3 regions of the Streptomyces sp. MS06 genome follow, and region 2 is predicted to be linked to each of the others. Evidence: predicted binding sites of a transcription regulator. Region 2 holds the regulator's gene; each other region holds the start of a gene.

Region 1 (4,299 bases), on a different contig from region 2:
TACGGCGGCGAGCTGGTCGGCATCGAGGGCACCTACGACGACGTCAACCGCTTCTGCTCCGAGCTGATCGGCGACCCGGCCGGCGAGGGCTGGGGCTTCGTCAACGTCAACCTGAGGCCCTACTACGCGGAGGGCTCCAAGACGCTGGCCTACGAGGTGTGCGAGCAGCTCGGCTGGCGGCTGCCCGACCAGATCGTGGTGCCGATCGCCTCCGGCTCGCAGCTCACGAAGATCGACAAGGGGCTGCGGGAGCTGATCGGGCTGGGCCTGGTCGAGGACCGGCCGTACAAGATCTTCGGGGCGCAGGCCGAGGGCTGCTCGCCGGTCTCCACGGCCTTCAAGGCCGGCCACGACGTGGTCCGCCCGCAGAAGCCGGACACCATCGCCAAGTCCCTCGCCATCGGCAACCCCGCCGACGGGCCGTACGTCCTGGACATCGCCCGCCGCACCGGCGGCGCGGTGGAGGACGTCACCGACGCGCAGGTGGTGGACGCCATCAAGCTGCTCGCCCGCACGGAGGGCATCTTCGCGGAGACCGCGGGCGGGGTGACCGTGGGCGTCACCCGCAAGCTGATCGAGAGCGGCGCCCTCGACCCGTCGAAGACGACCGTCGTGCTCAACACCGGCGACGGCCTCAAGACCCTCGACGCGGTGGCCGGCACCGGCCTCACCGCCACCATCCGCCCGAACCTGGATTCCTTCCGAGAGGCTGGCCTCGTATGAGCGTGACCGTCCGCATCCCCACCATCCTGCGCACCTACACCGGCGGCCGGGCCGAGGTGCCCGCCGAGGGCGCGAACCTCTCCGAGGTCATCGCCGACCTGGAGAAGAACCACACCGGTATCGCCGCCCGCGTGCTGGACGACCAGGGCAAGCTGCGCCGCTTCGTCAACGTCTACGTCAACGACGACGACGTCCGCTTCGAGCAGGGCCTGGAGACCGCCACGCCGCCCGGCACGGGCGTGTCGATCATCCCGGCGGTGGCCGGCGGCTGCTGACCGCGGGGACCGCCCGCCGCCCGGAACGGCGGCGGTCACCCCGCGTTAACGGAATGGCCCCCTCCGTAAGAGAAACGGAGGGGGTCATTTCGCGTGATTGAGCGCGGTACAGTTGGGGAACGCCGCCCCGCCGCAGTGCGCGGGAAGTTCGGTGAACCTGCTGCGCCGCCGACGAGAAGTAGCCAAAGTGCGCGCGTCTTTCGTTCCTTTTGCGTCAATGGTCCGGCCCGACTTGCCCTGAAGTCTGGTGAATTCTCGGGAGATTCCCGACCGGGCCCGTCCAGAATTCTCGTCCGATTGACCTGTTGCAGACGGCAGTTGGACAGATACATTCAGCCGCGGTCGACGCGTTCCGGCGCACGCCCCCATTCACTGGGGGGTGAGGTCTGACCCGGATCCGCGAAGTGCGGATCTGCGCAAGGGCCAGTAATAGGGGAGTTAGGCATGGCTCAGGGCACCGTCAAGTGGTTCAACGCGGAGAAGGGGTACGGCTTCATCGCGGTCGACGGTGGTGCGGACGTCTTCGTCCACTACAGCGCGATCCAGATGGACGGGTACCGCACCCTGGAAGAGGGCCAGCGGGTCGAGTTCGAGATCTCGCAGGGCCAGAAGGGCCCGCAGGCCGACATGGTTCGCGTCACCGCCTGAACATTCACTGCGGCGAAGGGCCCGCGTCCCCACCCGGGGGTGCGGGCCCTTCGTCCTGCTCGGACGCGGGCGGCCCGCCCGGAGGGCGGGGGTCCGGTCGTCCGCCGGTCACCCGTGCGGCAGCCCCGCGGGGGCTCGCTGTGCGGGAGCGCCTTGCACTCCGAGGGGTCGAGTGCTAATCATTGGCGTTAGCACTCTGAAGGTGAGAGTGACAACGAAGGACCGGGTCGGTGAGGCCCGCGGGCCGGGTGGGGAAGGAACCACGAGGCCGGCGAGCCGTCCGTCGCGGGCGCGGGCGCGGTCCGAAGGAATCACCCCCAGTCCTGGAGGGACCACTTCACATGGCCAAGATCATCGCGTTCGACGAGGAGGCGCGGCGCGGCCTCGAGCGCGGCATGAACCAGCTCGCGGACGCCGTCAAGGTGACCCTCGGCCCCAAGGGCCGCAACGTCGTCCTCGAGAAGAAGTGGGGCGCCCCCACGATCACCAACGACGGTGTCTCCATCGCCAAGGAGATCGAGCTCGAGGACCCGTACGAGAAGATCGGCGCCGAGCTGGTCAAGGAGGTCGCCAAGAAGACGGACGACGTCGCCGGTGACGGCACGACGACCGCGACCGTCCTGGCCCAGGCCCTGGTCAAGGAGGGCCTGCGCAACGTCGCCGCGGGCGCCAACCCGATGGCCCTGAAGCGCGGTATCGAGAAGGCCGTCGAGGCCGTCTCCGCCGCCCTGCTGGAGCAGGCCAAGGACGTGGAGACCAAGGAGCAGATCGCCTCCACCGCCTCCATCTCCGCCGCCGACACCCAGATCGGCGAGCTCATCGCCGAGGCCATGGACAAGGTCGGCAAGGAAGGCGTCATCACCGTCGAGGAGTCCCAGACCTTCGGTCTGGAGCTCGAGCTCACCGAGGGTATGCGCTTCGACAAGGGCTACATCTCGGCGTACTTCGCCACCGACATGGAGCGTATGGAGGCCGTCCTCGACGACCCGTACATCCTGATCGCCAACTCCAAGATCTCCAACGTCAAGGACCTGCTCCCGCTCCTGGAGAAGGTCATGCAGTCGGGCAAGCCGCTGCTGATCATCGCCGAGGACGTCGAGGGCGAGGCCCTGTCGACCCTGGTCGTCAACAAGATCCGCGGCACCTTCAAGTCCGTCGCGGTCAAGGCCCCGGGCTTCGGCGACCGCCGCAAGGCCATGCTCGGCGACATCGCCATCCTCACCGGCGGCGAGGTCATCTCCGAGGAGGTCGGCCTCAAGCTGGAGAACGCGACCCTGGACCTCCTGGGCCGCGCCCGCAAGGTCGTCATCACCAAGGACGAGACCACCATCGTCGACGGTGCCGGCTCCTCCGACCAGGTCAACGGCCGGGTCAACCAGATCCGCGCCGAGATCGAGAACAGCGACTCCGACTACGACCGCGAGAAGCTGCAGGAGCGCCTGGCCAAGCTCGCCGGCGGCGTGGCCGTCATCAAGGCCGGTGCCGCCACCGAGGTGGAGCTCAAGGAGCGCAAGCACCGCATCGAGGACGCCGTCCGCAACGCCAAGGCGGCCGTCGAGGAGGGCATCGTCGCCGGTGGCGGCGTGGCCCTGCTGCAGGCCACCCAGGTCTTCGAGAAGCTGGAGCTGGAGGGTGACGAGGCGACCGGCGCCAACGCCGTGAAGCTCGCCCTGGAGGCCCCGCTGAAGCAGATCGCCGTGAACGCCGGCCTCGAGGGCGGCGTCGTGGTGGAGAAGGTCCGCAACCTGACCCCGGGCCACGGCCTCAACGCCGCGACCGGCGACTACGTCGACCTGGTCAAGGAGGGCATCATCGACCCGGCGAAGGTGACCCGTTCCGCGCTGCAGAACGCCGCCTCCATCGCCGCGCTGTTCCTCACCACCGAGGCCGTCATCGCCGACAAGCCGGAGAAGGCCGCCGCGGCCCCGGCCGGCGGCGGCATGCCGGGCGGTGACATGGACTTCTGATCCTCCCGAGGATCGGACCGAGTCCTTTTCGTACGAGGGCGGCACCCCCGCGAGCCGGGGGTGCCGCCCTCGGGCGTGTGCGGGCGCCGTTCCGCACGGCTGCTCCGCAGGGCCGGTCTGGCCGGCTGTTCCGCAGGGCCGGTCTGCTCGGCTGTTCCGCAGGGCCGGTCTGCCCGGCCGGTCTGCCCGGCCCGCTCGGCCCCGCCCCGTCGTGCGCCGGCCACCGGGTCCGCGAGGTCCCGGCCCCGCACCCGGGTGGGTGATCCGGATCACGGGATGTTCCGCCCGCTGCGCGGAATCCGCGGCGCCGGGAACTGGTTGTCCGAGGCAGGCACTCGATGCATGTGCACATACCAGTGAGAATGTGCATGGAGTCCCCCGCCCGACCGTTCGTCCAAGGAGTCGTCCCGTGACCGCCCTCCCCGAGACCGCCGCCCCCTCCCGCGCGGCCCAGATCCTCTCCCGGCCGATCTCGATCAACGGCCTCACCGTGCCCAACCGCATCGCGATGGCTCCGATGACCCGCATGTTCTCCCCGGGCGGCGTGCCCGGCGAGGACGTGCGCGGGTACTACGCCCGCCGTGCCGCGTCCGGCGTCGGCCTGATCGTCACCGAGGGCACCTACGTCGGCCACGCCTCCGCCGGGCAGAGCGACCGGGTGCCGCGGTTCCACGGCGAGGAGCAGC
Region 2 (4,299 bases):
CTTGGCGTCGTAGCCGTCGTCGTGGCCGCTGTCGGGGTCGCCGAGCCGGGTCCCGTACCAGGCGGCCTCACCCGCCAACTGCTGGGCGTACAGCTCGACGGCGCCGGCGTCGAGGGGCGCGGCGCCGGCCGTGGCCGAGGTGGCCGCGCCGGCGCCGGGGGGTTCCGGCTGCGGCATGAAGACGTTGACGCCGAAGGGGCGGCCGGTCAGTCCGCGCAGTTGCTTGATCTCCTGGTACATGCCGTCGGCGGTCTTGTAGCCGGCCGCGAGGAAACCGAGGCCGCCGGCCTCGGAGACGGCGGCGGTGAGCTGCGGCACGGAGACGCCGCCCGCCATGGGCGCCTGCACGATCGGGTGGGGGAGAAGACCGGTCAGCGCGGAGGACATGACGGCATGTTGTCACGTCCTCCGTACAAGTCCGAATCGAGTCTTCCCCTTGGCACATGCCAGGTGTTTCCGGTCCGGCGAGGCCCCGCCGACGGGACCGGACGGACCCGGGAGAGCCGCCACGGAGGCGGTGTCCGCCCACGCCGGGGAGCGGTGGGGCGGGGGGCCCGCGGGGGTGGTGGCACCGGGCTGCGCCGGTCGCCCGACCGGGGACGGCCGTACCCGCGGGCTGCAGGGACCGGACCCCCGGGCGGGTGGACCGGACTTACGGGGGGGGGTGGGCCCGGTTCCGCGCGGGTGGGACCGGGCCCGGGCGGGTCACCGCCCGTTGAAGGCGTCCTTCAGCCGCGAGAACAGCCCCTGCTGCCCCGGCTGGAACTGGCCCTGGGGCCGCTCCTCACCGCGCAGTTTGGCCAGCTCGCGCAGCAGGCGCTCCTGCTCGGGATCGAGCTTGCCCGGGGTCTGCACCTCGACGTGCACGATGAGGTCGCCCCGGCCGCCGCCGCGCAGGTGGGTGATGCCCCGGTCGTGCAGCGGGATCGACTGGCCGGACTGGGTGCTCGGCCGGATGTCGACCTCCTCCATGCCGTCGAGCGTCTCCAGCGGCACCTTGGTGCCGAGGGCCGCCGCCGTCATCGGGATGGTGACCGTGCAGTGCAGGTCGTCGCCGCGGCGCTGGAACACCGAGTGCGGCAGTTCGTGGATCTCGACGTACAGGTCGCCCGCCGGACCGCCGCCGGGACCGACCTCGCCCTCGCCGGCCAGCTGGATGCGGGTGCCGTTGTCCACACCGGCCGGGATCTTGACGGTGAGGGTGCGGCGGGAGCGGATCCGCCCGTCGCCGGCGCACTCCGGGCACGGGTTCGGGACGACCGTGCCGAAGCCCTGGCACTGGGGGCAGGGACGCGAGGTCATGACCTGGCCCAGGAAGGACCGGGTCACCTGGGACACCTCGCCGCGTCCGCGGCACATGTCGCAGGTCTGGGCCGAGGTACCGGGAGCCGCGCCCTCGCCGCTGCAGGTGGAGCAGACGATCGCGGTGTCGACCTGGAGTTCCTTGGTGGTGCCGAAGGCCGCCTCGTCGAGCTCGATCTCCAGCCGGATCATGGCGTCCTGGCCGCGCCGGGTGCGCGAGCGCGGGCCCCGCTGGGACGCCGTCCCGAAGAAGGCGTCCATGATGTCGGAGAAGTTGCCGAAGCCCCCCGCACCGAACCCACCGCCCGCGCCGGCACCGCCGGCCTGCTGCGACAGCGGGTCGCCGCCGAGGTCGTAGACCTGCTTCTTCTGCGGGTCCGACAACACCTCGTAGGCGGCGTTGATCTCCTTGAACCGCTCCTGCGTCTTCGGATCGGGATTGACGTCCGGGTGCAGCTCGCGGGCGAGCCGGCGGAACGCCTTCTTGATCTCATCCTGCGACGCGTCGCGGCGCACGCCGAGTACGGCGTAGTAGTCCGTGGCCACTTAAGACTCCGCCAGGATCTGTCCGACGTACCGTGCCACTGCGCGTACCGCTCCCATCGTTCCGGGGTAGTCCATGCGGGTCGGTCCGACCACGCCGAGCTTGGCTACTGCCTCGCCGCCCGAACCGTAGCCGACCGACACGACGGACGTGGAGTTGAGTCCTTCGTGGGCGTTCTCGTGACCGATCCGGACGGTCACACCCGGATCCTTCGCCTCACCGAGGAGTTTGAGGAGCACGACCTGCTCCTCCAGGGCCTCCAGCACGGGTCGGATCACGAGAGGAAAGTCATGTCCGAAGCGGGTGAGATTGGCGGTGCCGCCGATCATCAACCGCTCCTCGTTCTCCTCGACGAGCGTCTCCAGCAGGGTGGAGAGCACCATCGAGACCGTACCGCGGTCCTCGGCCTCGAAGGCCTCCGGGAGGTCCTCCAGCAGCGTCGGCACATCGGTGAACCGGCGCCCCGCGACCCTGCTGTTGAGGCGCGCCCGCAGATCCGCCAGCGAGGCGTCGCCGAACGGCACCGGGCAGTCCACCACCCGCTGCTCGACCCGGCCGGTGTCGGTGATCAACACCAGCATCAGCCGTGCGGGGCCGAGGGAGAGCAGTTCCACGTGCCGGACCGTCGAGCGGGTCAGCGACGGGTACTGCACGACGGCGACCTGGCGGGTGAGCTGCGCGAGCAGCCGCACCGTACGGGCCACCACGTCGTCGAGGTCGACGGCGCCGTCGAGGAAGTTCTGGATGGCGCGCCGCTCGGGCGCGGTCATCGGCTTGACGCCGGCCAGCTTGTCGACGAACAGCCGGTAGCCCTTGTCGGTGGGGATCCGCCCGGCACTGGTGTGCGGCTGGGCGATGAACCCCTCGTCCTCCAGGGCCGCCATGTCGTTGCGGACCGTGGCCGGGGACACGCCGAGGCTGTGCCGCTCGGTGAGCGCCTTGGAGCCCACCGGCTCCTCGGTGCCGACGTAGTCCTGGACGATGGCGCGCAGCACCTGAAGCCTGCGTTCACTCAGCATCGCGCCCTCCTCCGGAAGTCGTTCCCCTCGGTGCACCGCCTGGCACTCTGTGCGTCCGAGTGCCAAACCTCCCCGGCCCAGTCTACGGCGGTGGGGTACGCAGCGGGCAAGGCCGGGGGCCGGTGGAGCGCACGCCCGCACAGCCCGGCGGCGGGACGGGGGCCCTGGGCGGGGCGGGCGGGGTCGCGGCGGTCGCGGCTGAGCGCCTAGCGTCAGAGTATGACGATCACCTGGGAAGCGGCGGGCTGGGAGCAGCTTGCCGCCGGTGTCGGGCGCTGGCGGCTGCCGCGCTGGGACTGCACGGCCGGACTGGTCGTCGGCGGAAGCGCGGTGCTGCTGATCGACGCGGGGTCGAGCCTCGCGGAGGGCGCACGGCTGCGCGCGGCAGCCGAGGCCCGCACCGGTCACCGGGTGACGCGCCTCGCCCTCACCCATCCGCACTTCGACCACGTCTTCGGGGCGGCCGCCTTCGCGGGCGCCGAGGTGTACGCGGCGGTCGGCGTGGACGCGGTGCTCTCCCAGGCACGCGACCGCGAGGAACTGCGCGCGGACGCGGTGGCGAACGGCCTGGACGCGGCAGCGGCCGAGGAGGCGTCCGACGCGCTGCCCCGGGTGCGCCACGCGGTTTCCGGGGAGTGGACGCTCGACCTGGGCGGCGGCCGGCAGGTGCTGCTGGCGAACGTGGGGCCCGGTCACACGGCCCACGACCTGGCGGTCCTCGTCCCGGGCGACGTCTCCGGCGGCCCGGAGGTGGTGTTCTGCGGGGACCTGGTCGAGGAGTCCGGCGAGCCGCAGGCGGGACCCGACGCGGTGCCCTCCCGCTGGCCGGACGCCCTCGACCGGCTGCTGGCGCTGGGCGGGGAGGACGCACGGTACGTGCCGGGCCACGGCGCGGTGGTGGACGCCGGGTTCGTCAGGGCGCAACGGGACTCGCTGGCGACGCGCTTCGGCGTGTCGCGCTGACGTCGCGGGGTTCCGGGGAGGGTTTCTCCTATCGTCGTTCGAATGTGCCCACCCGTCTCCCACCACCCCCCTTCCAAGGAAGGCCCTTCGGGCCGGCCCGGTTTTCCCGTCTCCCACCACCCCCCTTCCAAGGAAGGCCCTTCGGGCCCACGCGTGCGGGCGTACTCGCCCGACCTCACGCCGCCGTGGAAGAAGACCCGACCGGCCCCCGAGGTGCCGGCGGAGCCCGGACTGGTGGTGGAGGAGCCCGGCACCGGCTTCTGCGGCGCGGTGATCCGCTGCGAGGCGGGCACGGTGACCCTGGAGGACCGGTTCGGCAAGCACCGGGTGTTCCCGATGGAGCCGCGCGGGTTCCTGCTGGAGGGCCGTGTGGTGACGCTCGTCAGGCCGTCCTCGGAACCGGTGCGGCCCTCCCGCACCGCCTCCGGTTCGGTCGCCGTCCCCGGCGCCCGTGCGCGGGTGGCCCGGGCC
Region 3 (4,299 bases), on a different contig from region 2:
CGCCTCGTGAGGGACCCCGGGAGCGATCTTCAGGGCGGCGCGGGGCCGCCGGCGGGCGGCGTCGACGGCCCAGGACAGGGGCGGCGAGTACGCCTCCGGGTCGAAGACGCGGCCCCGGCCGCCGCGCCGGGCGGGATCGACGAACACCGCGTCGTACCCGGACGTGTCGACGTCGGCGACGTCCGCCTGCCGCACCTCGATCAGCGCGCCCAGCCCGAGCGCCGCCGCGTTCGCCCGCGCCGCCGCCGCCGTCAGCGGGTCCCGGTCCACCGCCAGCACCCGGATGCCGGCCCTGGCCAGTGCGATCGCGTCGCCCCCGATACCGCAGCACAGGTCGGCGACGGAGGTGACGCCGAGGGCCCGGAACCGGGCGGCCCGGTACGCGGCGACGGCGGCCCGCGTGGACTGCTCCACCCCGTTCGGCGTGAAGAACATCCGCCCGGCGTCCTCGGCCCCGAACTTGGCCACCGCCCGCTGCCGCAGCCTCGCCTGGCCGAGCGCCGCCGACACCAGTTCGGCGGGATGGTCCCGGCGCAGCCGGGTGGCGACGGCGAGTTCCTGCGCGGGTTCGGTGCCGCGCACCTCGTCGAGGAGGGCGCGGCCCTCCGGGGTGAGCAGGGGGGCGAGATCGTTCACCGGCCCATTGTGGGCCAGCCGGTGGACGGTGCGCCTCCGGCGCGGGTGTCGGGCCGGATCCGGTGCGGGGGACTGCGAGGATCCGGCACCATGCGAGTAGTCGTACAAAACGATGAATATCGGGTGCGGGTGCGATCACGGGCGCGGTGGCGCCGCCGCGCCGCCACCCGCGGCGCCCTCGCCGCGCTGGCCCTCGCCGCCCTCGCTTCGGCCTGCGCCCAGGACGGCTCCACGCAGGTCCGCCCGGCCCCCGGCCAGCAGCGCAGGCTCCAGGCCCCGGCCGCCCGCGCCCTCGACTCGTACGCCGGCAGACTGCGCGCCGACTACACCGCCCGAGCCGCGGCCGCCAAGCGCTGGGGCCTGTCCGCGATCCCGCTGAAGGCGCCGCCGCCGCCCGCGAAGAAGCCGCACGTCACCACCCGCAAGGGCTTCGAGGTGGACGACCACGAGGAGCTCGGGCTGCCGCCCGTCTTCACCACGGTCCCCACCAAGCAGAAGGTCGTCTTCCTCACCATCGACGACGGCGCCGAGAAGGACCCGGCGTTCCTCCGCATGATGAGCGATCTGAAGATCCCCTACACCGCCTTCCTCAGCGACTACCTGATCAGGAAGGACTACGGCTACTTCAGGAAGATGCACGCCCGCGGCGTGACCCTGAACAACCACACCCTCCACCACCGCTACCTGCCCGCGCTGTCCTACCGCAGCCAGAAGCGCGAGATCTGCGGGATGCAGGACGTGATCCGCAAGCAGTACGGCACCCGCCCGACCGTCTTCCGGCCGCCGTACGGCAACTACAACCAGGACACCCTGCGCGCCGCGAAATCCTGCGGGATCGAGTACGCCCCCCTGTGGGACGAGGAGGTCTACGTCGACCACTGGGAGTACCGCGAGTCGGACCGCGACCTCCACCCCGGCGACATCGTCCTCACCCACTTCCGGGGCCGCAAGGAGTGGAAGGGCACCATGCCCGACATGATCCGCCGGTTCCTGAAGAAGGTGACGGCGGAGGGCTACGCGGTGGCGCGCCTGGAGGACTACCTGTGAGCCTCCGGGGGCGCGCGCTGCTCCCCGCCGCCCTGGTGGCGGCCCTCGCCCTCGCCCTGCTCCCCGGCTGCGCGCACCCGCCGACCGGCCCGCACCGCCGCGCCGACGGGCGGACGTCCGGGCAGCCCCGCCCCCGGCCGGCCGGGCGGGCCGGCCCCGAGGCGGCCGCCGCCGCGGCGCCGCCGTACCGCCGCTGGGGCCTCTCCGCGCCCCTGACCCCGCCCCCGCGACACACGCGGCGGCGCCCCGCGGGGAGCGCCGGCCCCGGCCTCCCGCCGGTCGTCGACCACGTCCCCACCCGCGACAGGGTCGTCTTCCTCACCTACGACGACGGCGTCGAACGCGACCCGCGCCTGCTCGACATGGTCCGCGAACTCCACCTGCCGGTCACCCTGTTCCTCACCGACAGCGTCCTCGGACCGGGCTACGGGCAGCTCGCCCGCCTGCGCGCGGTGGGCGCCGGCATCCAGAACCACACCCTCGACCACTCCGCCCTGGGCGGCCTGCCCTACGCCGGCCAGCGCGCCGAGATCTGCGGGCAGCAGCACAAGCTCCGGGCCCGCTTCGGCGTCCGCCCCCGCCTGCTCCGGCCGCCCTACGGCGCCCACGACCCGATGACCCGGCGCGCCGCCGCGGACTGCGGGGTCGCCGCGGTGGTCCTGTGGCGGGCCACTCCGGGCGAGGGTGCCGGACCGGCCTTCACCCGCGGCCCGCACCGGCTGCGCCCCGGCGACATCGTCGCCGTCGACCCGGACGGCACCGGCGGCGCCGACCTGCGGGCCCGCACGGTGCGGCTGCTCGAGGCGGCACAGCGGGAGGGACTGTCGGTGGGGCGCCTGGAGGACTACCTGTAGGAGCTGCTCCGCTCCGCTCCCGACCCCTCCGGGGCGGCCGTGCGGTGCGCCGCGCCGAACGGCAACTGGCACTCCGCTTGACCGAGTGCTAATCCCGGTCATAGTCTCGGCTCTGGCACTCGCCACAGGAGAGTGCCAATACGCGACGGGCAGGTCCGGCACCCGCGACGACGGATCGACCTGGTCGCCACCTCAGACAGTTAACCCCGTGAGATCTCCGAAGGGGGAGGTCGGATCGTGACGACCACCAGCTCCAAGGTTGCCATCAAGCCGCTCGAGGACCGTATCGTGGTCCAGCCGCTGGACGCCGAGCAGACCACGGCCTCTGGCCTGGTCATCCCGGACACCGCCAAGGAGAAGCCCCAGGAGGGCGTCGTCCTGGCCGTCGGCCCGGGCCGCTTCGAGGACGGCAACCGTCTGCCGCTCGACGTCAAGGTCGGCGACGTGGTGCTCTACAGCAAGTACGGCGGCACCGAGGTGAAGTACAACAACGAGGAGTACCTCGTGCTCTCGGCCCGCGACGTGCTCGCGATCATCGAGAAGTAGGCGGACTTCACCCGAAGCCAACGCTTCAGCTGCGCCCCTGGCCCCCCGCAACCCACAGGAAGCCGGGCGCCCGGGGCGCAGTTCGTTTCACACCCCAGATTTCCGAGAGGGCTCACGCTCCCATGGCGAAGATCCTGAAGTTCGACGAGGACGCCCGTCGCGCCCTCGAGCGCGGCGTCAACAAGCTCGCCGACACCGTCAAGGTGACCATCGGCCCCAAGGGCCGCAACGTCGTCATCGACAAGAAGTTCGGTGCGCCGACCATCACCAACGACGGCGTCACCATCGCCCGCGAGGTCGAGGTCGAGGACCCGTACGAGAACCTCGGCGCCCAGCTGGTGAAGGAGGTGGCGACCAAGACCAACGACATCGCGGGTGACGGTACGACCACCGCCACCGTGCTGGCCCAGGCGCTGGTCCGCGAGGGCCTGAAGAACGTCGCCGCCGGTGCCTCCCCGGCGCTGCTGAAGAAGGGCATCGACGCGGCCGTCGCCGCCGTGTCCGAGGACCTGCTCGCGACCGCCCGGCCGATCGAGGAGAAGTCCGACATCGCCGCCGTGGCCGCGCTGTCCGCCCAGGACCAGCAGGTCGGCGAGCTCATCGCCGAGGCGATGGACAAGGTCGGCAAGGACGGCGTCATCACCGTCGAGGAGTCCAACACCTTCGGCCTGGAGCTGGACTTCACCGAGGGCATGGCCTTCGACAAGGGCTACCTGTCGCCGTACTTCGTGACGGACCAGGAGCGCATGGAGGCCGTCCTGGAGGACCCGTACGTCCTCATCCACCAGGGCAAGATCTCCGCCATCGCCGACCTCCTGCCGCTGCTGGAGAAGGTCATCCAGGCCAACTCCTCCAAGCCGCTGCTGATCATCGCCGAGGACGTCGACGGCGAGGCCCTGTCGACCCTGGTCGTCAACAAGATCCGCGGCACCTTCAACGCCGTCGCCGTCAAGGCCCCCGGCTTCGGCGACCGCCGCAAGGCGATGCTGCAGGACATGGCGGTCCTCACCGGCGCCACCGTCATCTCCGAGGAGGTCGGCCTCAAGGTCGACCAGGTCGGCATCGAGGTGCTCGGCTCCGCCCGCCGCATCACCGTCACCAAGGACGACACCACCATCGTCGACGGTGCCGGCAAGAAGGAGGACGTCGAGGGCCGCGTCGCGCAGATCAAGGCCGAGATCGAGGCGACCGACTCCGACTGGGACCGCGAGAAGCT

The links. Region 2 encodes HrcA, which represses chaperone genes, less so after heat shock. Its sites were predicted from a motif close to TTNGCACTCNGNNNNNCNGAGTGCNAA; they were not measured.
Region 1: the regulator HrcA is predicted to act here: its motif matches at 1,799-1,825, upstream of groL (chaperonin GroEL).
Region 3: the regulator HrcA is predicted to act here: its motif matches at 2,603-2,629, upstream of groES (co-chaperone GroES).

What each region holds. Positions count from the first base shown of each region.
Region 1 is NZ_JBJZOJ010000013.1:120,206-124,504, forward strand. It holds gene thrC (threonine synthase) at 1-723, shown strand, start outside; gene ACL02U_RS09465 (MoaD/ThiS family protein) at 720-998, shown strand; gene ACL02U_RS09470 (cold-shock protein) at 1,443-1,646, shown strand; gene groL (chaperonin GroEL) at 1,988-3,613, shown strand; gene ACL02U_RS09480 (NADH:flavin oxidoreductase) at 4,023-4,299, shown strand, end outside.
Region 2 is NZ_JBJZOJ010000063.1:22,487-26,785, reverse strand. It holds gene ACL02U_RS26995 (nitronate monooxygenase) at 1-387, opposite strand, end outside; gene dnaJ (molecular chaperone DnaJ) at 706-1,848, opposite strand; gene hrcA (heat-inducible transcriptional repressor HrcA) at 1,849-2,865, opposite strand; gene ACL02U_RS26980 (MBL fold metallo-hydrolase) at 3,085-3,828, shown strand; gene ACL02U_RS26975 (DUF3097 domain-containing protein) at 3,982-4,299, shown strand, end outside.
Region 3 is NZ_JBJZOJ010000001.1:217,179-221,477, reverse strand. It holds gene ACL02U_RS00865 (THUMP-like domain-containing protein) at 1-636, opposite strand, end outside; gene ACL02U_RS00860 (polysaccharide deacetylase family protein) at 727-1,683, shown strand; gene ACL02U_RS00855 (polysaccharide deacetylase family protein) at 1,680-2,537, shown strand; gene groES (co-chaperone GroES) at 2,775-3,083, shown strand; gene groL (chaperonin GroEL) at 3,206-4,299, shown strand, end outside.